3 regions of the Butyrivibrio sp. ob235 genome follow, and region 1 is predicted to be linked to each of the others. Evidence: predicted binding sites of a transcription regulator. Region 1 holds the regulator's gene; each other region holds the start of a gene.
The links. The regulator Rex, encoded in region 1, represses fermentation and respiration genes when NADH is low (regulators of the CRP and FNR family bind a similar motif). The targets are predictions, from matches to a motif close to ATTGTTAANTANTTAACAAT.
Positions count from the first base shown of each region.

Region 2: ptb (phosphate butyryltransferase) is a predicted target of Rex. The motif match lies at 2,950-2,969, and genes of this name have one in related genera.
Region 3: BMW61_RS04045 (iron-sulfur cluster assembly scaffold protein) is a predicted target of Rex. The motif match lies at 2,209-2,228, and genes of this name have one in related genera.

Region 1 covers NZ_FOBE01000001.1:105,254-115,643, forward strand. Annotated here, with positions in the region: gene BMW61_RS00425 (response regulator) at 1-102, shown strand, start outside; gene BMW61_RS00430 (response regulator) at 121-888, shown strand; gene BMW61_RS00435 (metallophosphoesterase) at 896-1,591, shown strand; gene BMW61_RS00440 (FAD-dependent oxidoreductase) at 1,802-4,576, shown strand; gene BMW61_RS00445 (ABC-F family ATP-binding cassette domain-containing protein) at 4,579-6,573, shown strand; gene BMW61_RS00450 (hypothetical protein) at 6,642-6,977, opposite strand; gene BMW61_RS00455 (redox-sensing transcriptional repressor Rex) at 7,279-7,929, shown strand; gene BMW61_RS00460 (hypothetical protein) at 7,962-8,645, shown strand; gene BMW61_RS00465 (NAD(P)H-hydrate dehydratase) at 8,623-10,266, shown strand; gene alr (alanine racemase) at 10,315-10,390, shown strand, end outside.
Region 2 covers NZ_FOBE01000002.1:52,917-63,306, forward strand. Annotated here, with positions in the region: gene glnA (type I glutamate--ammonia ligase) at 1-944, shown strand, start outside; gene BMW61_RS02760 (ANTAR domain-containing response regulator) at 970-1,521, shown strand; gene BMW61_RS02765 (acyl-CoA thioesterase) at 1,629-2,138, shown strand; gene BMW61_RS02770 (HD-GYP domain-containing protein) at 2,210-2,869, shown strand; gene ptb (phosphate butyryltransferase) at 2,984-3,901, shown strand; gene buk (butyrate kinase) at 3,971-5,038, shown strand; gene BMW61_RS02785 (response regulator transcription factor) at 5,184-6,788, shown strand; gene BMW61_RS02790 (sensor histidine kinase) at 6,792-8,126, shown strand; gene BMW61_RS02795 (ABC transporter substrate-binding protein) at 8,277-9,380, shown strand; gene BMW61_RS02800 (sugar ABC transporter ATP-binding protein) at 9,491-10,390, shown strand, end outside.
Region 3 covers NZ_FOBE01000002.1:357,654-368,043, reverse strand. Annotated here, with positions in the region: gene BMW61_RS04055 (sensor domain-containing diguanylate cyclase) at 1-232, opposite strand, end outside; gene BMW61_RS04050 (GGGtGRT protein) at 442-1,461, opposite strand; gene BMW61_RS04045 (iron-sulfur cluster assembly scaffold protein) at 1,484-2,176, opposite strand; gene BMW61_RS04040 (hypothetical protein) at 2,317-2,757, opposite strand; gene BMW61_RS04035 (histidine phosphatase family protein) at 2,948-3,769, shown strand; gene BMW61_RS04030 (acylphosphatase) at 4,092-4,367, opposite strand; gene BMW61_RS04025 (glycosyl hydrolase family 8) at 4,377-5,558, opposite strand; gene BMW61_RS04020 (ATP-dependent helicase) at 5,815-7,971, shown strand; gene BMW61_RS04015 (response regulator) at 8,046-8,441, opposite strand; gene BMW61_RS04010 (alanine/glycine:cation symporter family protein) at 8,579-10,072, opposite strand; gene BMW61_RS04005 (DNA polymerase Y family protein) at 10,189-10,390, opposite strand, start outside.

The DNA of each region.
Region 1 (10,390 bases):
CTGTCCGATTACAGTATTCCGGATGACTATAAAGATAAATATAATAAAATTGTGGAATTGATGGCTGCTGTTGATAGAGATGCACTTCTGGAACTTCTTTAAAATATGAGAGGGGTTTTTATGGATAAACGAGTACTGCTTGTGGGTGGTAAGAAGAGCTTTATGGTAACTTCGATTGAAAAGGAGCTTAAGGCGGAAGACTTTGAGGTAATTCGCGCGGATGCAGATGTAACTCAGATTGAAAGAATGGAAGATAAACCGTCTGTATATCTTATTTATGTTGATGACATTGATGAGATGCTGGAGCTTTTTGTGTATCTGAAGGATAAATCAGTTGAAGATGATATCTCCATAAGTGTGATAGGATCCAGTGATGAACTTGAAAAGATATATTCAAAAATCTCACAGGACAGAATCGCTGCGGTTTTTGAGAGACCGGTCAATGTAAAAGAGCTCGGAAGTAAAATGACTGCTGTTGTCCAGAATGAGGAAGTGCGCCTGCAGAAAAAGAAGATTCTTGTTGTTGATGATGACGGCACAATGCTGAGGACAATTAAGAGCTGGCTGTCGGAAAAGTATCAGGTCTTCATGGTGAATTCCGGAATGAATGCCATCACTTTCCTTGCTAAGAACAAGGTTGACTTAATTCTGCTTGATTATGAGATGCCCGTTATTACAGGGCCCAAGGTTCTTGAGATGCTTCGTAGCGAGTCAGGAACAAGTGATATACCTGTTATGTTTCTTACCGTTAAAAATGATAAGGAGAGCGTAGCTCAGGTCATTTCACTTAAACCTGAGAAATATCTGCTTAAAACCATGCCTCCTGCTGATCTTATCGCCAATATCGATGAGTTTTTCGAAAAGCAGAAAATAAAGAATTATAAGTGAGGTTTTTATGTCGCTTTATGCACTTGGTGATCTGCACCTTTCCTTTCAGTCCGACAAGAATATGGATATTTTCGGGAAGGTGTGGAAGAACCATGAAAAGAAGATAGAAAAAAATTGCAATAAGATGATCACTGACGATGATACGCTTGTGCTGGTCGGGGATCATACCTGGGGCAAGGGACTTGAGAACTGTGAAAAGGACTTTGAGTTTATAGAAAAACTCCCGGGAAGAAAAATACTTATTCGCGGAAATCATGATAATTTCTGGAACGCTAAGAAAACCCAGCGCCTTAATGATATGTTTAATGGAAGGCTTTTGTTTTTACAAAATAACTACTATCCCTATGGGGACTACGCACTGGTAGGGACCAAGGGATATTGTTATGAAGGATTCGATACAAGGCAGCACGCCGATATGCTGATTGAACGTGAGGCAAAAAGATTAAAGATATCATTTGAAGCGGCCAGGGCAGACGGTTTTGAGAAGTTTATAATGTTCCTGCACTATCCGCCAACTTCAATTGATGAAAGAACAAGCAGATTTACTTTTATGGCGAAGGCCTACGGAGCAGAGCAGGTGATTTATGCTCATTGTCATGGAAAAGAGAGATTTCATGACAGTCTTTTGGGAAAAATTGACGGTATAAAATATAGTCTCGTTTCCGGGGACTATCTAGATTTCAAGCCTTTGAAAATTCTTTAACAAAGAGTTTCCAAAGGCTCATTTTATGGGAAAAATGGGTATCTTAAATCGTGGATATATGATATTATGTTACATGTAGTAGGAGTTTGCGCATTGATGAGACAGGAGAGAAATGTGATGCCGCATCGTGCGCTATAATTATGCAATTTTTTAGAAAGTAGGTTATTTCTTATGGGTAACAGTATTAAAGACTGGAAAATCGGTGACCCGATGATCAATGAGAATGATTATTGGCAGGATCCAAATTATGTGGCAGAGGATCCCGAGAAGGAGCAGCTTGTTTTAAAGCTTGCATCCATGATTACCGATCGCTATGCGAAGAAGCTTTTGGGAAAGCTTAACAACAGAGACCCCGAGTATTGGATGCTTGACCTTATTCTTAATAAAGAGCAAGTTAAGTTCCTTATCAACTTTAAGAAGACTCGTGTGCCTTACAGTATTGAGGAACTTGCCTCAATGAACAATATGAGCGTCGAAGATGCTCAGAAGATGATAGATCGACTTGTATGGATCGGTATTGTCGAGATGAATCGTGCCAAGACTGCAGATAAGCACAAGCAGTATGAGCTTCCGATTTTCGTACCCGGTTCTGCCGAGTTCATGATGATGCAGGATAAGCTTACGGATGAATTCCCGCAGCTTGCAACATTCTTTAATCTTATGACACAGCTTCCGCTTGGCGGCATTACTCAGATGGTTCCTCCCGGAGGAGCAGGTGTAGGTATGCACGTTATTCCTGTTGAGAAAGCTATCAGCATTGAGAATACATCAGTCCCTGTTGAGCATCTTTCAAGATGGATTGATATGTATGATAAATACGGTATCTCCGAGTGTTCCTGCAGAAAACAGCAGACAATGCGCGGAGAGGGAAGCGGTGAGATTCGCGGTGACTACTGTATCGGAATGGGCGATATGGCTGAGTATATGGAAAGCCGTGGAATTGGCCATTATGTAAGCAAGGAAGAAGTTTACGAGATTCTTGAGCGTGCAGAGCGCCACGGATATGTTCACCAGATTACAAATATCGATGGAGAAGGAAAAATAGTTGCTATCTGTAACTGTGCTCCCGGTGTATGTAATGCACTTCGTACATCACAGCTTTACAACACACCCAACCTTTCTGCATCTGCATACCGCGCACATGTCGAGAAGGATAAGTGCGTTGCCTGCGGAAAATGTGTTGAGGTATGTCCTGCAGGTGCAGCTAAGCTTGGTCAGAAGCTTTGCAAAAAGGATGGCTCACAGGTTACTTATCCTAAACAGGAACTTCCTAATTCCAAGAAGTGGGGACCTGAAAAGTGGAATTACAATTATCGTGATGACAATAAAGTGAACTGCTATGAAACAGGTACAGCTCCCTGTAAGACAGCATGCCCCGTACATCTTTCCGTTCAGGGATATATCAAGATGGCTGCAGAAGGAAGATATGAGGATGCCCTTAAGCTTATAAAGCAGGATAATCCGCTTCCGATGATCTGTGGTGCTGTATGTAACAGACGCTGTGAGGATGCTTGTACAAGAGGTACTATCGATCAGCCTCTGGCTATCGATGAAATCAAGAAGTTCATAGCTTCTCTTGATCTTGAGAAGGATTCAAGATATGTTCCGCTTTGCGAGAAGCACGACGGCGGAATGTGGTCAGATGACTACAAGATGGCTATTATCGGGGGAGGCCCCGCAGGACTTTCCGCAGCATATTTCCTCAGAAGAGACGGTTATCCGGTAACAGTATTCGAGAAGGAAAAGAGACCAGGTGGAATGCTTATGAACGGTATTCCCAGCTATCGTCTTGAAAAAGATATCATCGAGGCCGAGATTGACGTTATGAAGCAGATGGGCGTAGAGTTCAAGTGCGGCGTTGAAGTAGGTAAGGATGTTACTATCGAGGAACTCAGGAAACAGGGGTATAAGGCATTTTTCCTTGCAATCGGATGCCAGGGCGGAAGACTTGCAGGTGTTCCCGGTGAGGACGCTGAGGGAGTTCAGACAGGTGTTGATTTCCTCAGAAAGGTTAACCTTGATCACAGTGTAAGATTAAATGGCGACACTGTTGTTGTCGGCGGTGGTAACGTAGCAATCGACGTTGCAAGAACTGCAGTAAGAGCAGGTGCTACAAAGGTGACAATGCTTTGCCTTGAGAGTGAAAAAGAAATGCCTGCCGCAAAGGATGAAGTTGAGGAAGCTAAAGAAGAAGGCATTGAAGTATTAAACGGATGGGGGCCTAAGGAAATTCTTACTGAAAACGGTAAGGTTACAGGCATAGTATTCAAAAAATGTACTTCTGTAAAGGATCCTGACGGAAGATTCAATCCTAAGTACGATGAGAACGAGACCATCACTATTAAATGTGAGAACGTTCTTCAGTCCATTGGACAGTCAATTGTATGGGGTGACCTTCTTAAGGGAACCAAGGTTGAACTTCGTCCTAACGGTGGAGTTATTGCTGATTCACTTACACTTCAGACTGCAGAGCCTGATATTTTTGCAGGCGGAGATGTATTTACAGGTCCCAGATTTGCAATTGATGCTATCGCAGGTGGTAGAGAAGCATGCGTTTCAATGAACCGTTTTGTACATCCCGGAAACAGACTTGACCTTGCAAGAGACAGAAGAGAGTTTATAGAACTTGATAAGGATGATATACTTGTTGAGAGCTTTGACAATGCTCCGCGTCAAATTCCTGGCAAAAAAGCCGGAATTGCAAAGGATACCTTTGACGATCTTCGCCTTACCCTCACAGAGGAGCAGGTAAAGAAAGAGGCAAACAGATGCCTTGGATGCGGTGCAACTACTGTTGATGAAAACAAATGTATCGGTTGCGGTCTGTGCACAACAAAATGCGAATTTGATGCAATTCATCTTAGCAGGGATATACCTGAAGCAAGTACTATGGTAAGATCAGAGGATAAGCTCAAAATGGTCGGACCGTATGCTGCGAAGCGTGCGGCCAAAATAGTAATTAACAAGGTGAAAGGTAACAAATAATTTTGGTACTAAACTGTCATGATCTTTCAAAATCCTTCGATGGTAAGGATGTTTTGAAGGGAGTATCTTTTCATATTGAGGATAACGAGAAGGCTGCGATAGTAGGAATAAACGGTGCAGGGAAGACGACGCTCATCAGAATGATTATTGGTGAGCTTACTCCCGATACCGGATCGGTTACGTTCTCAAGAGACACGACTTTTGGATATCTTGCTCAGAATCAGAACATAGACAGTGCGCACAGCATCTATGAAGAGCTTCGCGAGATGAAAAGGGATGTTATTGATCTGGAGACTGAGATACGAGCTGCGGAAGCTCAGATGGATATTCTTCGCGGCGAAGAACTTGATCTGCTCATGGAACGCTATGCTCAGATGAACCACGAATTCCAGCTTAAAAACGGTTATGCCTGGGAGAGTGAGGTCATTGGTGTAGCAAAAGGTCTCGGATTTTCTGAGGATGAATTCGATAAGAAAACATCGACGCTTTCCGGAGGGCAGAAGACCAGAGTGGCTTTGGGTAAGCTTCTTTTGCAGAGCCCGGATCTTATAATTCTCGATGAGCCTACAAACCATCTCGATATGAACTCCATAAGGTGGCTTGAGGGTTATCTTATGAATTATAAGGGTGCAGTGCTTATTGTATCCCATGACAGATACTTTCTGGATCGTATCGCCCAAAAAGTGATCGAAATAGATCAGACAAATGCTGATGTTTATATTGGAAACTATACTGCATATGCTAAAAAACGCGAGCAGATCAGAGCTGCCAAGCTGAAGGCATATCTGAATCAGCAGGCAGAAATTAAGCATCAGGAAGAAGTTATAGATAAGCTTAAACAGTTTAACCGTGAAAAGAGTATCAAACGTGCCGAGAGCAGAGAGAAGATGCTCGATAAGATAGAACGTCTTGAGAAGCCCACGGAGGTAAGGGATGATATGCGTATAACCCTTACACCTAACTGCGTGAGCGGTAATGACGTAATGCATGTTGAGAGTATTGCCAAATCCTTTGGAAATGAGCAGCTCTTTAAGGATATTTCTTTTGATATTAAGAGGGGTGAGCGTGTTGCAATTATCGGCGATAACGGAACCGGTAAGACAACAATGCTTAAAATCATTAATGGCATGGAGACTCTTGATGAAGGAGAAATCATTCTCGGTGTAAAGGTTCATGTCGGTTATTACGATCAGGAACATCAGGTTCTTCACAATGAAAAGACTCTTTTTGAAGAATTATCCGATGCATATCCGTCAATGAATAATACTGAGATCAGGAACACTCTTGCAGCGTTTCTTTTTACCGGTGATGATGTGTTTAAACGCATCGGAGATCTTTCCGGTGGAGAGAAGGGAAGGGTTTCACTTGCAAAGCTTATGCTTTCAGAAGCTAATTTCCTGATTCTCGATGAGCCTACGAACCACCTAGATATTACCAGCAAGGAAATTCTTGAGGATGCTCTTTGCGGATATGAAGGAACTGTTTTATATGTCAGCCATGACAGATATTTTATAAACAAAACAGCGACCAGAATACTTGATCTTACTCACGGATCACTGGTTAATTATATTGGTAACTACGATTACTATATGGAGCATTGTGAGGAACAGACAGCTCGTGCTATTGCTGAAAAAGGAGATAATTCCTCTTTTGGCAGAGGAATCGAGATGGATTCCGCAGATGCTGTTTCAGGTTCGGGGTTTGGCAAGCTTGCTTCAAAAGGAAGTACTTCCGATGCTGATTCCGGTTCAGGTGCAGCAGACTGGAAAGCACAAAAAGAAGAAGCAGCAAGAAAGCGTAAACAGGAAGCTGCTCTGAAAAAATGTGAAGATGAGATAGCTAAGTTGGAAGAGAGGAATGAGATAATAAATGAAGAACTCTCAGATCCTGATGTAGCGACCGATCTTGCTAAGGTTCGAAAGCTATCCGATGAACTTTCATCAAACGAAGAACGCCTTTCGGAACTCTATGATGAATGGGAAACCTTATCTGAGTAATCAAAAAAGAAGCTCTTTCAAGGACTAACTTGGAAGAACTTCTTTTTTACTTTTCTCATTTAAAACCCTTATGCAAAAGCATCAAAGGAACTACCGGGTTGACTGTAGGAATAACCTGACATATCACGTCCGTAACCTACCGTTGTGTTACCGAATTTTGAAGCAATCTGATTATATTGCTGGCTTACTTTCAGAGCTTCATCCTTGCCATCGGTACTGGCAACTTCACCGACTTTTACTTCCTGAGCATTAGGATAAACGACAGGAGCAACAGTGGCGATATCACCAACAGCCTTATGCTTGTCATACACATCCGATACAGGAGCCTGATTGGATACTGTATAATTCATAGGCCTTGCCTGGTACATATTGTAAGCACCTAATCCATCAATTGACATTCCCATATTTTTATCTCCAACTTCTAAAAAACTACATAGGAAGATATGGTTATTATAATTTCCAATTCGAAACAATTCATAAACTGGGTATTAAAGAAAAAATAAAAATGCATATTTCTGAAAACTAATTTCATCAGATATTATCTACGTTGAAACATATTTTCAAATTTGTATTAATGACAAATAAAATTATTGTAAAGTCAATTTATAAGATTGACGAAAATTTAACAGATAGTATAATTAAAATTAGCCGAATTTACAGGGTAATAAATAACATAATTTTTTCGGTGTCAGTCATGGAGGATGTATGGCGAGAAAAGAAATATCTCAGGCTGTTATCAGCCGATTGCCCCGCTATTTCAGATACTTAGGTGAACTGAAAAGTCAGGGAATAGATAGAGTTTCATCTCAGGAACTCAGCGATATTATGAAGGTTACTGCTTCACAGATCAGGCAGGATTTTAATAATTTCGGAGGCTTCGGACAACAAGGCTACGGCTATAATGTTGAGTACTTATATGAGGAAATAGGTAAGATACTCGGCCTTGACAGGGAGCATACACTTATCATTATTGGGGCAGGTCATCTTGGACAGGCTCTTTCCGGTTATAACAATTTCTTCAACAGAGGATTTATATTTAAAGGAGCTTTTGATTTAAATCCTAAGCTTCATGGTAAGAAAATACGTGATATTGAGATCAGACCTGTCGAAGAGATTGAACAGTTTGTAAAAGAAAATAAGATAGAGATTGCGGTCCTTGCAATACCTAAGGATCAGGCTGTTCCTATGGCGGATAAACTTGTAAAATGCGGCATAAAGGCTATATGGAATTTCGCACATGTTGATCTTGATCTTCCTGAGAATGTTCAGGTCGAAAATGTTCATCTGTCAGATTCGCTTATGAAACTTTCATATAGCATTGATAGATATGAAAATAATCACAACTCCAGGAAATAACAAGTGATTTAAACCGCTTGGAGGATGCCGGTATGGCTAATAACGACTATTCTGATGCTCTTGTCGGAAAGGATATTCCGATTCTTTCCAAGGATGAAAAATGGCAACAGCTTTTCCTTCTTAGTCCCAAAACTCCCAAAATAAAGGAGCTTGAGGCTGAGCTTAATAAGCTTGTGAACATACAGGAAAAGACAAGGGAAAAAATTAAGGACATAAAGAGGCTTAAGAAAAAGCTTCTCGGTGAGATTGTTGTCCTAAGAGATGATGCGGGAAAGAATCCAAAGAGGCGGAAGAAGATTGAGGCCGAAATTGATGATCATACACGCCTTATCAAGGAGTGCAATGATAAGATAGAGGAGTGCGAGGACGATATGCTCGGACTTCCCAGAGAGATTTATCAGATCGATTATCAGCTCATGATCGAGACGATGAATATCTTTTATAAAAGAATGCATGATAATACCCTCGAAATCGATGCTGTTGATGAGTGGATATCAAAAGTAAGGGTACAGCTGAAAAAGAATATTATCCGAATGCAGGAAAAAGAGCTCGAAAACTTTAATGTATATTCCTATATGCACAACATTTTCGGACCTGAAGTTATTGATCTCTTTGATCTAAAGTACGATCCTGAAAAACGACACCCTGTAATCAGACCCGGAATGACTGAACGCGATGGGATAATAGTAGAAGATGAAAAATTTACCGATAATTGATAAAAATTCAAATTATGTTGTAAGCGCTGCCGAGATGAAGCGATGTGATGCGGCTACAATCTCCGAGTTCGGAGTGCCGCAGGATGTTCTTATGGAAAGGGCGGCGCTTTCTATATGCAAATATGTAAAAAAAGCTCTTCCGGAGGGTGGTAAGGTTCTGATTCTTGCGGGAAGCGGGAATAACGGCGGTGATGGAATTGCAGCGGCCAGACTTCTTTTTCAGGATAAAATACCTGTCACGCTTGTTCTTGTTAATCACAGTCTAAGTGATAAGGCTTCAAATACAAAAAGGACTTCCGCATGTAGCTCACAGCTGAAAATAGCATTGTCCTATGGCCTTAATGTCGTGGATTTTGATCAGTCCAAACTTGGCTCTCAAATAAAAAAATGTGACGTAATAATTGATGCCATGCTGGGAATAGGCTGCTCAAGGGACCTTACGGGGGATTATTCAGCCGCGGTATGGGAAATCAATTATTCAAGAGAAGATTATGATGGGAAATTCCCACATGTTATAGCAGCTGACATACCAACAGGTATTAATTCGGATACGGGGCAGGTACATGGCTATGCAATAAGGGCAGATGAGACAGTGACCTTTGGCTTTTTGAAAATGGGGCTTGTTTTTTATCCTGGAGCTGCTCATGCAGGTGAGATACATATAGTGAATGTGGGTATCACTGAGGATGGCTTTTTGAAGGATTATCCCAAATTTAAGTATGTTGACATCCCTGATAAAAAGGAAATCCCGGTTAAGCTGCTGCCGCCAAGAAATCCTGCGGGTAATAAAGGTTCGTTTGGGAAAGTTCTTGTGGTTGCCGGAAGTAAAAAAATAAGCGGTGCATGCATAATGGCTGCTGAGAGCTGCATTCGAAGCGGTGCCGGCATGATAAAGGTTTATACAGATGAGGCAAATCTCTCGGCTATTCAGACACTTCTGCCTGAAGCCATGACGGATACTTATACCGAAGAGGGATTCAATCTTTCTGATACTATTGAATATAGCAAAAGCAAAGAAGCTCTTATTTCAGCAATCGGATGGGCGGATGCTATAATATGCGGACCGGGAATAGGAATCAATAATTCTGCAAAAGAAATCATGAAGATTATTCTTCAAAATGCTGTGCTCCCTCTTATTCTTGATGCGGATGCACTTAATATCATATCATCCGAAAAAGATATAAGAGATCTTGTTTGCGCATACAATGCAGATATTATTATGACGCCTCATCTGGCTGAGTTTTCAAGACTTAGCGGTAAGGATATACATGATTGCAGGACTTGTATCATGGATGAGACGGCAAGACTTGCAAAAGAATTTCATGCGAGTATTATATGTAAGGACGCACGAAGTGTTATTTCCGACGGAGAAAGAAATTTTATTAATATAAGCGGAAATGATGGAATGGCGACTGCAGGAAGTGGTGATGTTCTTGCAGGTCTTTTGGGTGCGCTCGTTCTTTCAGGATACAGTGATGTCTTTGAAGCTGCTGTGGCCGGTGCTTATCTGCATGGTGTAGCAGGAGATATGGCGGCAGTAAAGCACGGAAGGCAGGGTATGACGGCAAGAGATATCTCAGGAAGTCTTCGAGATATTTTTTCCGGGAATATGAGCTGTTAAGCTTTGAGTTAAAAAACAAATATTATGAAATCAGAGGCAATATGAGAAATGCTTGATGAATATTCAAGAGTATATGCAAAGGTAGACTTGGATGCGATATCCCACAATGTGGATTGTATGTATA
Region 2 (10,390 bases), on a different contig from region 1:
AGCTTGAGTTTTTCCTTTTTGATCTTGACGATGAGGGACAGCCCACGACAAGAACGCATGAGAATGCCGGCTATTTTGACCTTGCTCCCGCAGATCAGGGTGAGAATGTGCGCCGTGATATTATCATGAACCTTGAGGAACTCGATTTTAATATAACGACATCTCATCATGAAATTTCACCTGCCCAGCATGAGATTGATTTCACCGAGGATGATGCTGCAAGAATGGCAGATATGATCATGACCTTCAAGATGGCGGTCAAAACCATCGCAAAGCGTCACGGACTCTATGCCACTTTTATGCCCAAGCCCAAGGAAGGTGTGAATGGTTCCGGTATGCATATCAATATCCTTTGTGAGGATGAGGATGGTAACGACCTTTTCGCCGGAAAGGACGGAAAGCTTTCGGACATGGCCAATCATTTTATTGCGGGTGTCCTTGACCATATCTGTGGAATAACTCTGGTTACCAATCCTCTTGTAAATTCATATAAGAGACTTGTACCCGGGTATGATGCACCTGTAAATGTGTCCTGGTCATCATCTTCAACCAACAGGAGTGCGCTCATCAGAATTCCTTCAATGACAGGAAAAAATGCGAGAATTGAGCTTAGAAACCCGGATGCTGCCTGCAATCCTTACCTTGCGCTGGCGCTTATACTGGCAGCGGGTATGGATGGAATTAAGAAAGAGCTCACACCTCCTGCAGAGCTCAAGGTCAACCTGAAAAATAAGACCGATGAGGAACTCAGAAAAACCAGGCTTTCCACCCTTCCCGAGACTCTCGGAGAAGCTATCGAAAGCTATCAGAAGGATAAATTTGTAAAGAAGGTACTTGGCGAAGCTGTTTTCAACAGATATCTCGATGCCAAGCGCAGCGAGTGGAAGAGCTTCCGCACCTGTGTAACCCAGTGGGAAATCAGGGAATATTTGAATAAGCAGTAATAAACTTTTTTAAGGAAGTACCAATTTGCAAAACATCATCGTTGCATTCGCAAAGCAGACGGATGCGCAGAATTTCAAAAGCATATTGATGCGTGGCGGTTTTGAAATCGCTTACGTATGCCAGACCGGTGCTCAGGCTCTCACAGCAATGGAGAACCTTGGTAGCGGCGTGGTCATTTGCGGCTCAAGGCTGGGCGACATGCTGTGCACCGAGCTTTCAGAGGATATGTCTGCGTATTTCAAGATGCTTCTGGTGGCAAGCCCTGCGAAAGCGGATGAACTTGGACTTCACGCGTATGAAAATATCGTCTATCTGCCAACTCCCCTGAAAAAGGATGACCTCTATTCAACCCTTACGATGATGATTGAGGGCGTGCAGCTTAGACGCAAGAAAATAAAAGACAAGCGCAGGTTCAGGAGCAGCGAGGACCAGAAGGTTATCGACAGCGCCAAGGCTATCCTTATGGAGCGCCACAACATGACTGAGCCCGAAGCACACAAATATCTTCAGAAGTGTTCCATGGATTCCGGAACATCTCTTCTTGAAACCGCAGAAATGGTTTTAAGTCTTAAGTAATCACATAGCAAGTTATGTTATAATATTTACTATAAAGCCTTCCCATTGGGGGAAGGTGTCAGCGAAGCTGACGGATGAGGGGAATATTATACATACGGAGGCTTGTTATGAATAATCGTGTTTTTCATGTAGATCACCAGATAGCAAGTAAAAATGTAGAGGAGTCGGTTACCGAGTGGACCAGAGTTGTTCAGTACAATGAGATCAACGGCTACGACAGACTCTTTGGCGGAGAGCTTATGAGCTGGATCGACCAGGTGGCGGGAACCGTTGCACTGCGGCACGCAGGAACACCCGTAACTACTGCTGCAATCGATAACATGCAGTTCAAACAGGAGATCAAGCTTAACGATATCGTTGTTCTTATAGGAAGAATTACTCACGTAGGCCGCACCTCTATGGAGGTCCGTGTAGATACCTATGTTGAGGATCTCAGGACAGGCATGAGACATGTGGTTAACAGAGCATATCTCACCGAGGTTTGCGTAGATGAGGACGGAAGACCGACGACAGTTCCCTACGGTCTTAATGTGCGCACCGAAACTGAGCGGGCTGAGTGGCAGGGTGCCGAGAAGAGGATTGAACTTCGTGCACAAAGAAGAAAAGAGGGCTTTTAAAATTCCCTGTGATGTATTAAAATCTAATAACTGTTTTAGATGGGAATTAGAAAATCAAGGGAAGTCATTAAATGGATAATTTTGAAATCAAATATCATCAGCAAAAGAGAATCACGGATCAGCTTATGCATGCACTTGCAAGGGTTGCTGATGAAAACGGAAGATATACAAAAGAGCATTCTGAGAGAGTTGCGCTTTACTCGATGGAGATTGCAAGACGCATGGGGAAAAGCCGCATGGAGCAGTACGAGATATATCAGATGGGACTGCTTCATGATATAGGTAAAATCGGTGTTCCCGACTCCATAACCGCTAAGCCGGAGGGGTTGCAGGAGGAAGAGTACGACCTTATGAAAAAGCATCCAATGATAGGTGCGAAGATCCTCCAGGACATCACAGAGATTCCGGGGCTTGCAGTGGGTGCAAGATGGCATCATGAGAGATTTGACGGAAGCGGATATCCGGATGGTCTCGTAGGAATGGCAATTCCTGAGGAGGCGCGAATCATAGGTGTTGCGGATGCCTATGATGCAATGAGCTCAGAGAGAAATTATTCCTGCGTTATGAAGCAGAAGAAGATTAGACAGGAAATCGAGGATGGAAAGGGAACCCAGTTTGATCCCGAAATTGCCGATGTTCTTCTTCAAATGATAGACGACGACAAGAATTATGTAATGAATTCCGAAGTACCTACATATATTATAGAAGAATACTTCTCAAGAATGGAGTAAATAAGCCAGTTAGATTGAAATGCGTGGCACATCGTGGTAAAATTTTAACGATGTGCCATTATTTTATTATATGGCAGAGAATTATTATTTTTTCAACAATCAGGAGGAACACAAATGAGTAAGAGTTTCGACGATATTCTTGCAAAGTTAAAGACAGCAAGCACTAAGAAGCTTGCGGTTGCATGCGCACAGGATGAGCCTGTTCTTGAGGCTGTTAAGCTTGCTAAGGAGCGCGGCATTGCCGATGCAATCCTTGTAGGCGATAAGGATGAGATCGAGAAGATCGCAGCAGGTATGGGAATGGATCTTTCCCAGTTCGAAATTATTGATGTGAAGGACACAGTAGAGGCAGCTACAACTGCAGTTTCACTTGTTCATGACGGTAAAGCTGATATTTACATGAAGGGTCAGCTTGATTCCAAGACCTTCCTTAAGTCAGTTCTGAATAAAGAGGTTGGACTTCGTACAGGTCGTCCTCTTTCTCATGTTTGTGTATTTGAGATTCCAGGCATAGATCGTCTTTTATTCCTTACAGACGTTGCTTTCATGCCCTATCCGACTCTTGAAGATAAAAAGGTTATTATCGAGTATACAGTTAACGTAGCACGTGCTTGCGGAGTTGATTGTCCTAAGGTTGCTCCTCTTGCAGCAGTTGAGGTTGTAAACGACAAGATGCCCGTTACAGTTGAGGCAGCTGAGCTCACACGTCTTAACGAGGCAGGCGAGATCAAGAACTGCATCGTTGACGGACCTCTTTCCATGGACCTTGCAATTGATCCTTCTGCAGCAGAGCACAAGGCAGGTGCTAAGGATCGTAAGATTGTCGGCGACGCTGATATTCTTCTTTTCCCTGACATCCATGCAGGTAACCTTACTTACAAGACAATCGTTCGTCTTGCAACAGTTAAAAACGGTAACATCTTAACAGGAACCAAGGCTCCCGTTATTCTTACATCACGTTCCGATTCAGTTGAGGTTAAGCTCAACTCTATCGCACTTGCAGCAGTAGTAGCAGAAGAGAAGAACCTCTAATAGCCTTCCCCTTGGGGGGAAGGTGGCACGAAGTGCCGGATGAGGGGGTATAAAAAAGGAGAGAAAACCATGATTAAAAGTTTAATTATCAATCCCGGTTCCACATCAACAAAGCTCGGTATCTTCGAGGATGAGACTCTTAAGATGGATGAGACACTTCGCCATCCCACAGAAGAGATTGCAAAGTATGACCACATCACAGATCAGCTTGGCTGGAGAAAAGAACTTATTCTCAATTTCCTTAAAGAGTCAAATGTTGATGTTAAGTCTTTTAACGTAATCGTAGGCCGCGGCGGTCTTGTAAAGCCTATCCCGGGCGGTACTTATGAAGTTAACGATGCACTCCTTAAGGATCTTAAGGCAGGCGTTCAGGGTGAACACGCATCTAACCTCGGCGGACTTCTTGCAAAAGAGATCGCTGATGAGATCGGTGTTCCTTCCTATATAGTAGATCCCGTTGTTGTAGATGAGCTCTGCGATGAGGCAAGAGTTTCAGGTCTTCCTCAGCTCCCCAGAGTTTCAATTTTCCATGCTCTGAATCAGAAGGCTGTTGCCAGAAGATTTGCTAAGGAAAACGGCAAAAAGTACGAGGATATCAATCTTGTAGTAGTTCACCTCGGCGGTGGTGTTTCCGTTGGTGCTCACAATAACGGTCAGATCATCGATGTATTCAACGCTCTTGACGGTGACGGAGCTATGTCTCCTGAGCGTGCAGGCGGTCTTCCTACAGGCGGTCTTATCAAGCTTTGCTTCTCAGGTAAATATTCTGAGGCAGAGGTTCGTAAGATGGCAGTTGGTAACGGCGGCTTCAATGCATGGCTCGGCACCAACGACATGAGAGAAGTTGTTAAGATGAGAGATGAGGGCAATGAGAAGGCAAAGCTCGTTATCGATGCATTCCTTTTCCAGCTTGCTAAGAACATCGGATCCGAAGCAGCTGTTCTCGACGGTAAGGTTGATCAGATCATCATCACAGGTGGTATTGCATACAATGCTGCACTTATGGATAGATTGACAGATAAGGTTAAGTTTATTGCACCTGTTACTGTTTATCCCGGAGAGGATGAGCTTCTTGCACTTGCTCAGGGCGCCCTTCGCGTTATGAACGGTGAGGAAAAGGCTAAGATCTACGAGTAAAACGAGCCCTCATAGCCTTCCCCTGGGGGGAAGGTGTCAGCGAAGCTGACGGAAGAGGGGTGAATTGACCCTTCCGGGTGTCACACCTGGAAGGGTTTTTATCTTATAGGAAATGTCTCCGAAATTCCTATTTTTTGGAGGAAACATGAAAGTTTTTTTGGTGGAAGACGAGTTTGTCGTCAGAGAAGGAATTAAAAATAATATAGACTGGGAAGTACATGGCTACGAATTCTGCGGCGAAGCGGGAGACGGTGAAGTGGCCTATCCCATGATTCAGAAACTCCAGCCGGATATCGTGATCACAGATATCAAGATGCCCTTTATGGATGGGCTGACTCTTAGCAGAATGATAAAGGAGCAGTTTCCCTGGATAGAGATAATTCTTCTTACGGGTTACGAAGATTTCCAGTTTGCCCAGGAAGCTATAAGGATAGGTGTGTCCAGCTACCTTAGTAAGCCCATAAGCGGTGAAAATCTATTAAAAGAGATTGATAATCTTGCTGAGAAAACAAGAGAAAAGCGCCGTGAGCGTGAAGTGAAAAAGCGCTATGAAGAAGAAATGCTGGAGCGCACTGAGTACGACAGACAGGAACTTTTCGCAGATCTTGTGGCAGGCACCAAGGGACTGTCTGAGATTCTTGACAGAGCTAAAAAGCTTTCACTCGACCTTACTTCCATAAGATATAACGTGATTCGTCTAAAGGTTTGGTCTACCCGCCATGATGCCTACGAGTATTCCCAGAGTGTTGTGGAAATTGAGAAGGGTGTAAGGGGCATTGCGGAAGAGGCAGGTGCTATTTTCTTTGATCTTGGAATCGAGGGTGCGGCACTCTTGTTCAAGGGTGATGACGATGAATCCATTGGTGCGAAAATCGAAGAAAGCATGCTCAAAATGAAGAAGCTTTTCGAGAAGTACCATCATATAAAATATTTTGGAGGTGTTGGACAGTGCGTAGGACGAGTTTCGGATATCCCGATATCTTTTTCCTGGGCCAGCAGAGCCTTCGCTCACATGTATTTGACAGATGACAACGGCTTTTTGATAGGTCAGGAGGACATGCTCCATCCCCAGCAGGAGGATGTGGTTTTGTCGGAAATTGACCCGAGACATATAGACAGAAGGCTGATAAGAGAGTTCCTCAGAAGAGGCGATACCACTGAGGCTGAATTTTTCATAGAAGAGTTCATTAACGGAATGGGAAAAGGTGCGATTCGCTCAACTCTTCTTCGTCAGTATATTGCGATGGATGTCTATTTCTGTGTTACGGACTTTATGGAAAATGAGCTTCACTGTGAGGAGAAGCCGGAGATACCCGTTCCCGATGTCCTTGCGGATGAGGAAAAGACGCAGCAGTATATGGTCCGCATAGTAAAAAATGCTGCGGCTTTAAGGGAAAATGATAACAAGGGACATTATCGCGACGTTGTAAACGAAGTGATGAATTATATAGAGGAGCATTACACGGAGGAGGATCTGTCGCTTAATACACTTGCCGCGCACGTTAACTTTTCACCTAATCATTTAAGTGCAGTTTTCAGGCAGCAGACAGGTCAGCCGTTTATCAAATATCTCACCGACTATCGTATGAATGCTGCGAAGGAGCTTCTCAGCAGTACATCCAAAAAGAGCAACGAGATAGGGCTCATGGTGGGATATAAGGATCCTCATTATTTTTCGTATTTATTTAAAAAGACTCAGGGGGTTACACCTACTCAGTACAGAGGCGGTAATCGCACGGAGGAGAATTAGTTGATGGAAAACGGATTGAGCAGACGGTCGGTTAGCGGAAAATCCAAGCTGGCCAATCAGATAAGAATTTCATATGTGATACTGCTCCTTCCGAGCATCATTTTCATGGCGTACGCTTTTTATAATATGTGGACGATCAATGAGCGATACAAAGACATGCTAAGTTCGGTGGTGGCGGCCAGTGAATTCAGTCTTGATTTCAAAGAGGACTTTGATTACGAGACCTATTTGCTCATTGTTGGAAACGTAGCGCTTGCGGATTCCAAGATACCGGAGTATTTGTCCGATGCCAGGGAAGTTGTTGAGAGGCTCGAGGATTACACTGATACCAAGGATAACAGGAAGCGTCTTGAGAGCGCACAGAAATACCTTAACAACCTCGAGACTTATATTGATCGAATCGAAGATAATATGAACTACGAGGACAGGTACGAGGCAAATATCACGATCTGGGAGAATGATGTCCAGATTGTAACGTCGCTTTTGCAGGAAACCATCAATGAGTACGTCTACTATGAAAACAGACAGCTTCAAACGGCTCAGCAGGAGACCAGTCAGTTCTATTTTGATATCGTAAAAATCTCAACCGGTTTGTTTGCATTTATCGTTATCTTCATTATGGTTATGTCTTTCTGGGGGCCTTTGTGGATTACAAGGCCTATCGAGGAGCAGGTAAAAAATGAGCAGAAGCAGCTGAGAAAAGCGGAGTTTGAGCTTTTGCAGGCGCAGATAAATCCTCACTTTTTGTATAATACGCTCGATGCTATTGTATGGTCCGCGGAGGCCGGTAATCAGAAGCAGGTTGTGAGCATGGTCGGAAGTCTTTCCGACTTTTTCAGAAGCTCACTAAATAAAGGTAAAGAAATTGTTACCATCAGGGAGGATCTGCAGCACGTCAGGAGTTATCTTGAGATTCAGCAGATAAGGTATCAGGATATCCTTTCGTATGAGATAGATGTTCCGGAGACGATTTATGACTATGTGATTCCGAAAATCACAATTCAGCCGGTGGTAGAAAATGCGCTCTATCACGGAATTAAGAACAGGCGAGGCGGCGGCAAGATAATAGTTACCGGCGGAGATCTGGGTGAGTTTATCCAGATCACTGTAAAGGACGATGGTATGGGCATCTCCGATGAGAGACTTGTATCGATCAGGGAAAATCTGAAAAGTGACAAGCCCGAGGATAATACAATTTACGGTCTCTACAATATAAATGAGAGAATCAGGCTGTCGTTTGGTGATGAGTACGGTGTGGGAATTGATTCCACGGAAGGTGTCGGGACTATTGTAAATATTCGCCTCCCGAAAATCTTAACCGAAATCATAAAAAAATGAACTTAAATAAAATTTACATAAAAAAATCAACTTCAATGCATTTTTTATTCAATGGCTTTTTTTACTAAAAAAATTAGAATAATACTTGTCGGGGACATAAGGGTTCCCACAGCTATTAACTTTCATATTTTTTTAGGAGGAAAAAAAGTTATGAAAAGAAAAGTATTGTCAATGGTAATGGCATCAGCAATGGCACTTAGCCTTGTTGCATGCGGTGGCGGCGCAAAACAGGAAGCTCCTGCAGAGTCTGCAGCAACAGAGACTCCCGCAGCTGAAGAGACAACAACAGAAGAGCCCGCAGCTGAAGAGACAACAGCTGAAGAGACAACTACAGAAGAGCCCGCAGCTGAAGAGACAACAGCAGCATCTGGCGACCTTATCAAGGTTGGTATCATCAACAACGATCCTAACGAGTCCGGTTATCGTACAGCTAACGATGCTGACTTAAAGGCAATGTTCAATGAGGCAAACGGCTATGATGCTAAGTTTGCTTACAGCTTAAAGAATGATGAGCAGATCACAGCAGCTCAGGGCTTTATCCAGGACGAAGTTGATTATCTTCTTCTTTCCGCAGCTGACACAGCAGGCTGGGATTCAGTTCTTCAGGATGCACAGGCAGCAGGTGTAAAGGTTATTCTTTTCGACCGTACAATCGATGCAGATCCTTCACTCTATGAGGCTTCTATCGTTTCTGATATGGCTAAGGAAGGTGAGATGGCAGTTGAGTGGCTCGCAGGTCAGGGACTTGATGAGTACAACATCATCCACATTCAGGGTGTTATGGGCTCAGCAGCTCAGCAGGGACGTTCCGGAGCTCTTAGCGACAAGGTTGACGCAGAGGCATCATGGAACCTCGTTACACAGCAGACAGCTGAGTGGAATGCAGAGAAAGCTCAGCAGATCGTTCAGTCAGTTATCGATGCAGGCACACCTTTCAACGTAATCTATGCAGAGAACGACGATATGGCTAAGGGTGCAGTTGCAGCTCTTGACGCAGCTGGTATCTCTCACGGCGTTGGCAAAGACGTAATCGTTATGGGTTATGACTGCAACAAGTGGGCACTTGAAGAGCTTCTTGCTCAGAACTGGAACTACGACGGACAGTGCAATCCTTTCCAGGCTAGTTACATCGATGAGATCATCAAGACTCTTGAGAGCGGCGGCACACTTTCAGAGAAGACAATCATCATGGATGAGAAGGGCTTCGATGCTACAACAATTACACAGGATGACGTAGACAAGTACGGAATCTAATAGTTGATTTATTGAGCGGTGCGGAATGTCCGCACCGCTCTTTCTTTTGAAATGGAGTAAGTAGAAAAAAGGAAAGAGGTAAGTCAGTGGAAGATAACAGAGTTTTGGAAATGCGAGGCATAGTAAAAACCTTCCCGGGTGTTAAGGCTTTGCAGAATGTGGACTTTTCTCTGAATAAAGGTGAGATTCATGCGCTTATGGGAGAAAACGGCGCAGGAAAATCAACCCTGATAAAGGTTCTCACGGGTGTTTACAGTAAGGATGCAGGTACCATCACTCTTGAAGGAAAGGGTGAAGTAGCAATTCACTCACCCCAGGATGCCCAGAAAAATGGCATCAGTACAGTGTATCAGGAGATCACACTTTGCCCTAATCTTACTGTTGCCGAGAACATGTTCATAGGGCGCGGAGAAGGTAAGATAACAAATTGGAAAAAAATGAATGAGGAGGCGGACAAGCTTCTTCAGTCACTGGAAATACCTGCCAAGGCAAAGCAGCAGCTTTCAAACTGCTCCATCGCGGTTCAGCAGATGGTTGCAATTGCAAGGGCGGTAGATATGGATTGTAAGGTGCTTATCCTCGATGAGCCTACATCATCACTTGATGAGCAGGAGGTTGAAAAGCTTTTCGGTCTCATGAGAGATCTTAAAGCCAGAGGCGTAGGTATCATTTTCGTAACCCACTTCCTTGATCAGGTTTACGAAGTTTGTGACAAGATAACGGTTCTTCGTGACGGTCAGCTTGTCGGGGAATATGAGATCAAGGATCTGCCCAGAGTTCAGCTGGTTGCCAAGATGCTTGGTAAAGAGATGGATGACCTCTCGGATATTAAGGGAGAGGGCGGAAGCTATGAAGGTGCGGATGCCGATGAACGTGTATTTGAGGCATCGGAGCTTCAGAGTAATGCAGGAATCAAGCCCTTTGATTTCTATATTAAAAAGGGTGAGGTCAACGGATTTACCGGACTTCTCGGTTCCGGAAGAAGTGAGTGCGTAAGAGCTATTTTCGGA
Region 3 (10,390 bases), on a different contig from region 1:
GGATCTGCTTATTGCGCAGTGCAGCCGATGATACAAAATGCTCGAACTTTCTTTCCTTGGGGAAAAGCTCGGTATAAATCATTCCGTCATAATAGGTGGGCGGCATAGTTTTTTTATATTTTTCATTAGCCGCAACAATGCGCAGTTCACCCATCTCTCCGTCCGGGAGTCTCTCCACCGACAGGACGCAGGCTATTGTATTTAATGAATTAACTAATGCGGAAAAATCCATATCTTCACCCTTATATTTTGCTGAAATATCGCAGTGCCATGTGGATATTTGAATCCTATTTCCCACAATACTATTGTATAGGAGCAGCAGTGAAGTATGAATTATCTAAAACTTAAATTTCTGTAAAAGATTATAAAAAAGAAGCTGTGAAAAGGAATGCCTTCTCACAGCCTCTATTCTTGTTTTAATTATTCTATGATACCGGGATCTTAGAATTTTCCAGCCTTTGCAGCTTCCTCGATGGAAACGGCTGTAGAAACAGTCATACCAACCATCGGGTTGTTACCAGCGCCGATAAGACCCATCATCTCAACGTGTGCGGGAACGGAAGAAGAACCTGCAAACTGAGCGTCAGAGTGCATACGACCCATAGTATCTGTCATACCGTAGGAAGCAGGACCTGCTGCCATGTTATCGGGATGAAGTGTACGTCCGGTACCACCACCTGAAGCAACTGAGAAGTACTTCTTACCAGCCTCAGTACGCTCCTTCTTGTAAGTACCTGCAACGGGATGCTGGAATCTTGTAGGATTGGTTGAGTTACCTGTGATAGATACGTCAACGTTCTCCTTCCACATGATAGCAACACCTTCCTGTACATCGTTAGCGCCGTAGCAGTTAACCTTTGCACGAGGTGAATTTGCATCCTTTGAATAGCACTTTCTGAAGACTTCCTCTACCTCACCTGTGAAGTAGTTGTACTTTGTCTCTACATATGTAAAGCCGTTGATACGGGAAATGATCTGTGCAGCGTCTTTTCCAAGACCATTAAGGATAACGCGAAGAGGCTTTGTACGAACCTTGTTAGCCTTCTCTGCGATACCGATAGCACCCTCAGCAGCTGCGAATGACTCGTGACCTGCAAGGAATGCGAAGCACTCTGTATCCTCTTCAAGAAGCATCTTACCAAGGTTACCGTGGCCAAGACCAACCTTTCGACGGTCAGCAACAGAACCGGGGATGCAGAAAGCCTGAAGGCCGATACCGATTGCTGCAGCAGCATCAGCAGCCTTGCGGCAGTTCTTCTTGATTGCGATAGCAGCACCTACTGTGTAAGCCCACTTAGCGTTCTCAAAGCAGATAGGCTGAATGCCTTCGATGAGGCTGTAAACATCAATGCCTGCTGCCATTGTAATATCTTTACATTCTTCAATAGAAGAGATGCCATACTCCTTAAGGCAAGCCAGGATCTGGGGCTCTCTTCTTTCATATGATTCAAATAAAGCCATTATTTTTTCCTCCTTACCTTTATCACTGTTTTCTGGGATCGATGAATCTTGCAGCGTCTGCTACACGACCATACTGACCCTTAGCCTTCTCAATAGCTGTGTTTGCATCGTCACCAGCCTTGATGAAGTCCATCATCTTTCCAAAGTTAACATACTTGTAACCAATGATCTCGTCGTTCTCATCAAGAGCAAGGTCTGTGATGTAACCATCTGTAAGCTCAAGATAACGAGGTCCCTTGTCAAGTGTACCATATGTAGTACCTACCATTGAACGTGATCCCTTACCAAGATCCTCAAGGCCGGCACCAATCTGAAGTCCATCCTCTGAGAATGCAGACTGTGTTCTACCATAAACAATCTGAAGGAACAGCTCTCTCATAGCTGTGTTGATAGCGTCACATACAAGGTCTGTATTGAGCGCTTCAAGAACTGTAAGACCGGGAAGAATTTCAGCTGCCATAGCTGCTGAGTGAGTCATACCGGAACATCCGATAGTCTCTACAAGTGCCTCCTGGATGACACCTTCCTTAACATTAAGGGAAAGCTTACAGCCACCCTGCTGAGGAGCACACCAGCCAATACCATGTGTATAACCGGAAATGTCCTTAATCTCTTTGGACTGAACCCATTTTGCTTCTTCAGGAATGGGAGCAGCACCATGATGTACCCCTTGTGTTACGGGACACATATTTTTTACCTCTGTTGAGTAAATCATAAGTACCTCCTTATTGTTAGTGTTTACTATAGTATGATAAATTTTTATCGTTTACTACGCACTACATTTGGATTCTACTAAAAAATGCAGATTATATCAAGGTTTTATGAGTGTTTATGTTATTAAATAATAATAAACACTTATTGATACCTATCGTAAACGACTTTACCGTCCTTAAACTCCCAAATTCTTGTTCCGTTGGCATAAACTATGTATGTGCAGCTTGATTTCTTGATGCCGACTTTCTTAGCCTTTTTCTTGAATGTCTTTGAAACCTTCTTTACTGAATCTCTGGCCTGTCCTATTTCCTTAGGCTGCATTTTTGCTGACATATCAAACATCCATGCATCCAAGGGCATATCCAGCTTAATTGTGAAGTTGTATTTGCTGCCCTCTTTTTTATATGTAACCTTGAGGTTACCGGTTATACCCTTGCACTTGTTTCCACCCTTGTTGATCTCTTTGCAAAGCTTCTTCGCAGCCTTGTCCTTGTTTGCTGCGCTTGCTGTCATTCCTACTGCGCCAAATACCATCATGAACGCAAGCATAAGTGACAAAACTTTTACTACTACTTTTTTCATACTCTTTCTCTCCTTTTTTGTATAGTTCCCCTCATGTGTTTTGTCCGGGCAGATTGCCCACCTGTCTATGATAGCAGAAAATAGTTGGGCTGTGGGATTTTTATTGAAACTATTCTTGCTTATGGATGCAATCGTCCGTAAAATACGGTAGAGGAAATAATTCAATTAATTGTGACTAAGGAATTTCAGAATGAAAATATTTATTTTAAGACACGGAACAACTGCATGGAATAATAAGAGACTTATTCAGGGGCAGACTGATATACCGCTGGACGAGCTCGGAAAATTGATGGCTACGGAAACCGGAAAAGGACTAAAAGCTGCGGGCGTTTCTTTTGATAAGGTGTATTCGAGTCCTCTTTCGAGATCGTATGAAACGGCTGAGATTGTTTTGCGGGAACTTTGCGGAAGTAATGGCGATAGCTGCACTACTTCCAGTGAATGCCACTTGAATGAAAGTCAAAATACGTTCAATATTACAACCGATGACAGATTGAAAGAGCTTCACTTTGGTTTCATGGATGGCGGAAGTGTTTTTGAGATGACGGAAGATGAACACTGTCCTTTCAGATATTTCAAGACAGCACCCGATTTATATGAGAAGGAAATTCTCGCCTGGAGGAACTCTAATAATACCGAAGACAAAACGGCTAATCCCGAGCTTCTGAGTGAGCTCTGCCTTCGTGCGAAGGATTTCATGATAAATGTTATAGAGCCGATGGCCAACTCGAGTGCAAATGCTAACAATACTTCAGCTTCCGAAAGCGATTCTGCTTCTTGTGATAGTACCGTTCTCATAAGTGCTCATGGGGCACTCAGTAAAGCCATACTCATGTATGTCCGCGGTGAATCCGATCTTGCAAAATTCTGGGGCGACGGCCTTCTCCCCAACTGCGGAATTGCAGTTGTCGAACTGACTTTTGACGCAAGGAAGCCAATCTACAAAATTCTGAATTCTTCCGTGGTCTATTACGATGAAAGCATCCAGGATAAAGCGCCGAAGCTACTGTAAGATTCTTCGCAAATACAGCTTTTTATTTTATTTGTTACTCTTTTTTAGCGCTTTTTCTTATAAAAAGAAGCCATTTTTTCGCAATCCATAATAAATAATAAGTTTGTTACTCCTTTTTCATAATAAACAGAGTAACAAACTTTCTTTTTCCCCTTAATTGCGAAAATATTGCTTTTCACAATCTCCAAATAAGACTAAAAAGAGTAACAAACTAAATAAAATATGTAAATTGCGAAAAGGCAGAAAGTTGAATTACTTTCCGCCTTCATTTTTCTACATGAATAAAATTTGTTCTAATCAACTTCAAATACAAATTACGTACTTAATACTTAATCTCGAAGGTTCGCTCATCTTCTTCAACAGGAATTGTCGCCATGGTCATGTCCATCACATCAATGTAGGTGCCGGATTTGACGGCGGCGATCCACTGCTGAATTTCTTCCATTGTGCCCTGGGCTTCTGCCGTAACCGAGCCGTCCCACTCATTCTTCACCCAGCCGGTCAGGCCGTACATATTGGCTGTATGAAAAGCAGTATAGCGGAAACCCACTCCCTGCACATATCCTTTGAACTTTACGTGAACGCGAACCTTACTCATATTTTTCCTTTAATAAATCCTGTAATTCCCAGACAACGCCAGAAGTGCAAACATATAGAGACAGTTGTCGTAGTATCTGCGCTCGCCCTTCCTGAGCGGCTGATTCCAGAACCATTCCACCCATTTACGCGCGGTCTCAAAGTCGGCACCCGCTTTGTCGTTATCGCTGCCGTCCGCTTTTGCCCCCGGGTTATCAATCGCAAGCGCACCCTGCGCAATTGTTGCAAGCAGTCCAAGCGGATGAAGCACAGGTCTCTCGAGAGGTGTCCCGTCTACCTTATAGGCACATCTGACAGCCTCAAGATCTGTTCCGAAAAATTTCATCATCTTAAGCGGAACTCCTAGCTGGCCGCAGTCCTCACCGAACCAGATCGCATCAAGGCCGATATTCGCAGCAGTTCTGTAGGCATCGCTGAAGAAGTCACCAAACTGTCCCCAGGGGAGCTGCTTATCCATGGGTGTTCCGTCAAAATTGCCATACTCAGGGCTAAGTCCGGTGTCCTTGTGACAAGCCTTTACAAGATATTCCCTGCTGACCTTAGCAGCTCTTGCAAAAAATTCTCTGTCCTCCTCGTTTGCCCAGAGCGCAAAGAGCTCATAGAAATGAGGCAGATGATAAGAAGGGTCAGTGTGCGGGCATCCGGGTACAAACAGAATTTGTCCGTTTTCCCTGTTCCACATGGGTGCTCCGGGCCTGCTGTTTTCACCCTTATGAAGGCATGCGCTCAGTATGTTCCTGGCCTCCCTGCTGTAGTTGAAAATTCCCTCGCCGTCGCCCCATCTGTGAGAAGCGAAAAACAGCGCCATCGCATAGAATTCCTCTCCGTCAGGAGCCGGACCATAGGCGTTCTTTTTGCCGTTTGTCTGACATGACCAGGCAAAATAACCTTCGTTTTCACCCTCGTCCATGTACATGTAGGTCTTGGACCACTTCCATATTCGGTCAAACTCTTCCTTCATGTCAAGCTGAACGCACATCATCATTCCGTAGGACATACCCTCGGTTCTGGCATCATTGTTGCCGGTGTCGGTGAAGTATCCCATATCCTCCCCGGCTTCGTGGTAGATTCTCTCATTATCATCATAGAAAAAAGTCTGAACCGACTCTTTGATCTTAGCGCTTATTTCTTCATCGGATTTCCCGATTTCTCTGAAAAGATTTCTGTATTCGCCTGTCTTAAATGCTCCCATTTTCCGACTCCTCACTTTAAAAAAAATTCAGGATGATATCTTGATTATAATGGCTGTCATAAAGTAATTTCTACTGATATATTCTCATGACAGTTTTTCCATGTCTTACTTAAAGTTGCTTTTTTATATGTGGTTGTTGCGGTTCGGAGTCTTTATTGCAATCAGAACGTTTGTTTGGTAGAATGTATTTGAATTACGGAATTAGTTTCAAATTAAGCACTTTTTGCTACATAAATCTTATCAAAAGGGAACCAGCATGACAGATATTCTTGAGAATTTAAATAAAGCGCAGAAGGAAGCGGTCACCACGACGGAAGGGTACGTCCGCGTCATCGCCGGCGCGGGAAGCGGCAAGACGAGAGCCTTGTCGCACCGCTTTGCATACCTTGTAAACGGACTTGGTATTATGCCGGGTCATATTCTTTGCGTGACTTTTACCAATAAATCCGCGAACGAAATGCGGCAGCGCATCCACAATCTCACAGGTGATAACGACACCGGATACATCAACACTTTTCATGGATTCTGCGTATCTGTGCTTCAGGAGGATTCGCACGCGGTCTCCTATCCCAAGAGTTTTCTTGTGCTGGATAATTCCGACATCGACGAGATGCTGAAGATCATCTACGAGGAGCGCGGGCTTTCGCTTCGCGACATGACTTTCAGCGCCGCCAGAGACATGTTTGAGATTCGCAAGATTTTCAAGGAACCCGAGTACTACCTCGATATGATCACCATGTCACTGGATACTCTTAAGGAAAAATACGACAAGGCCACTGAGGTATCCGACATCCTCTTCTACGGCTACCTTTACCAGGAGAAGAAATGCTTCGGGCTTGATTACAACGATCTTATCAAGTTCTCTCTCTACATCTTTTCACAGAACGAAGACATCAAGCTCAAGTGGCAAAAAAGGCTCGAGTACATAATGATCGATGAGTTTCAGGATATCGACAGCCTCCAGTACGAGCTGATGGAGGTGCTTTCGGGCTACCATAAGAATCTTTTCATCGTGGGCGATCCCGACCAGACCATCTACACCTGGCGCGGCGCCAATGTGAAATACCTGCTGGATTTCGATAAGAATTTCCCTGATGTCACGACCATCATGATGAATGACAATTACAGGTCCACGCCCCAGATCCTTTCAGCCGTTAACTCTCTTATTGATAAAAACACGCAGCGAATCAAGAAGGATCTATGTTCCACGCTTCCCGCCGGTGAGAGTGTTCTTTGCCATTTTGCACCGAATACCGCGGACGAAGCCGACTGGATCACAGGCGAGATTCTGACTCTTAAGGGGATGGGCATCCCTTATAAGGATATGACTGTCCTGTACCGAGCTCACTATGTAACCCGCACTATTGAGGAGGGACTACTTCGTGAGAAGATTCCCTACACAATTTATTCAGGTGTCCAATTTTTTGGACGCATGGAGATCAAGGACGCACTATGTTATCTTCGCATGATTGTATACCGCGATGATATTTCCTTCAGGCGAATTGCGAATGTTCCCAAGAGGAATCTTGGGAAAAAGAGGATGCGTTTTCTTGAGGAATATGCCAATGCAAATAACTGCAGCCTTTACAAAGCGCTGGGTGATAATTTGGACAATGAAATAATGCGCGGAACGAAAGCAGCTTCATTCCTTAATCTTATAGAAAAATGGAGTGACTGCTACGAGGGCCTTCCGGCCTCTGAGGTTCTCGCTAAAATTCTGAACGAGAGCGGCTACGAAGAGATGCTGCGAACCGAGGGTGCCCAGGAGCGACTTGATAATCTCGCGGAATTAAAGCAGTCAGTATTTGAATATGAGACCACCTGCGGAGAGGAAGTCGGACTCGAGGACTACCTTAAACATGTCGCACTTTTCACCAATGCCGATTCAGATGCCGGAAAAGAGGACAAGGTAAAACTTATGACAGTTCACGCCGCAAAAGGCTTAGAGTTCCCTTATGTATTTTTGTGCGGAATGAATGAGGGAATTTTCCCTTCAAGAAAAATCCGTACCCTTGAGGGTATGGAAGAAGAAAGACGTCTCGCCTTCGTTGCCATGACTAGAGCTCAGAAAAGGCTATTCATATCGGAAGCAGGCGGAATGAATTTCGAGGGACTGCCACGATACCCTTCGAGATTTATTCTTGATATAGACAGCAGCCTTCTCGAGTTCACAGAGAAGCCCGACGAAGGCATGATAAAGGCTGTCCGAAAATTTATCGACAATGATTCCAGACATTTAAAAGGTGCTGAAAAGCTGAACCTCTTAGAGCCGGGTCAGCGTGTTAAGCATGCAATCCTCGGCGACGGAACAATACTTGAACTCAACACAGCTGATGGATGCTATCTGATTCAGTTTGATGAGATGGAGACACCGAGGCAGATATCATTTAAGGTAAAGCTGACCACAGTTTAATAAAATACATGTGCCGCCAGACGCACAATAAAACAGCCCGGTGGCGTATACCACCGGGCGTCTTGTTCTCATAATTATTGCATGCCGTTCTGCTTCATGGCATCAAGTCTGTCCATGCAAGCTCTGATAGTCTGGAGCAGAGTCTCCGATTTGATCGGCTTTCTAATAAATTCAAGAGCTCCGTGCTTGTAGACTTCAAGCTCGGTCTCTTCCTGCTCATTGGCAGTCATAAAGATAGCAAAAATATTTCTTCCGAAGCGCTCATGCATTTTATCCATCATCTCGAAGCCGTTCATCTTCGGCATCATGTAGTCGGAAAGAACGATATCGGGATGATACTGCTCGTATTCCTCAATAGCTTCCTCTCCGGAAATAGCAGTTATTGTCTTGAACTCTTTGGAAAGAATCTTCTCGAGCATCATCAGAATCATGTCATCATCATCAACAATCAGTATAGTCTTATCAGCCATTTGTCATCTCCCTCATAAAGATAAATCTTAATTGAAACGGATAAAACAATCATTATTTAATAACTAAATGTTCATACAAACATTGTAACTGATTGTGTAGACAATTTCCATATTATTCTGTGAATTTTTTAGACATATCAAATAGCGATTTCTTCCTCGTGTACCTTCTGAATCTCTTCAATAGCGGAAAGCATAGGTTTTACGTCTTTTCCCTTAATTTTTCTATCCACATAGTTCTGTGTAATCTTCATAACGGTGCCGCTAAGTGTAACTACACCGATAAGGTTAGGGATAGCCATCATTCCGTTGAAGGTGTCGGACAGATCCCATGCAAGTGAGAGATCCATAGTAGAACCTACAAGGATGAAAAATACGAACAGGCACTGATATAGCTTGACCGCCTTTGTTCCGAACAGGTACTCAAAGCCCTTGCTGCCGTACTGGCTCCAGCCGAGAACTGTGGAAAACGCAAAGAACAGAATCGCAATTGCGATAAATGCCGATCCGAATTTTCCGAAGATAGTTGAAAAAGCCTCAGCTACAAGAGCTGTTGAAACCTGGTCTGAGATAACCTCTCCTGTATCGAGATTAACAAGTCCGCTGGATAAAACCGCAAAAGCTGTAAGTGTGCAGACAACGATTGTATCGGCAAATACTTCAAATATTCCCCACATTCCCTGAACAACGGGCTCTCTTACGTTGGAGCTTGAGTGAACCATAACCGAAGAACCAAGACCTGCCTCGTTGGAGAATACTCCTCTTTTCATACCCCACTGCATAGCGTAGGCGATTCCGCTTCCCACGATTCCCCCGCCGACAGCTCTCATTCCGAATGCACCCTTGATGATGGATGTGAAAACAGCACCGGCCTGATCAATGTTCATAACAACAACTACGATTGCTCCGATGAGATAGATGACTGCCATGAAAGGAACAAGTCTCTCGGTAACGGAAGCAATTCTCTTAAGTCCTCCGACGATAACAAGTCCTGCGACCACCATCAGGATCACGCCTGTAACAACGTTAGGTACTCCGAACGCTGAATTCATGTTTACGGAAATGGAGTTGATCTGGCTCATATTACCGATTCCGAAGGATGCAATAACGCAGAACACACTGAACATAACCGCAAGGAAAGCGCCTATAAAAGCACAGCCCTTCTTGGATCCGAGTCCGTCCTTAAGGTAGTACATTGCTCCGCCGCACCACTCATCTCTCTCATTTCTTCTTCGATAGTAGATACCGAGTACATTTTCGGAGAAGTTGGTCATCATTCCGAAAAATGCGACAATCCACATCCAGAAGATAGCTCCGGGACCACCTGAAACTATTGCGGCAGCAACACCTGCAATATTACCGGTTCCGATTGTAGCAGCCAGCGCGGTACAAAGACTCTGGAACTGTGATATCTGCATGTCATCCTTATCGGTATGAGCTGTGACATGCTTATCTTTGAAAATACCGCCGATGGTATTTTTCACCCAGTGTTTAAAATGCGAAATCTGGAATACTCTTGTAAGTACAGTCATAAGAATACCGGTACCAACAAGAAGAATCAGCATGGGAAGTCCCCATACAAAACCATTTACCGCACCGTTGATGTTTTCAATGTTTGTTAGCAAATTCTCCATTAAAAAATCCTCTCCTACATCATTTTGAAAAAGGCGCTTCGGTTTTCACTCCGAAACGCCTTTGTTTACATTGGATAGTATATCACAGTAAAGTGCTAAAGTAAAATCTTTTTTATTTAATTTCCCTTTTTTATCGCGCCATCGCCAAACTTACCCTTTATTAGGCGTTCCATCTCCTCAAGTTTTTCACGCTTCTCTTCGCGCTGTTTTTCCTCCCTGATCTCCTGCTTGCCTGTTGTCATCCAGTCAAAGAGATTACCCTGGCGGTACTCACCGTTGTCAAGATTATCAACACCGACTCCGACTAGCCTTATTCCG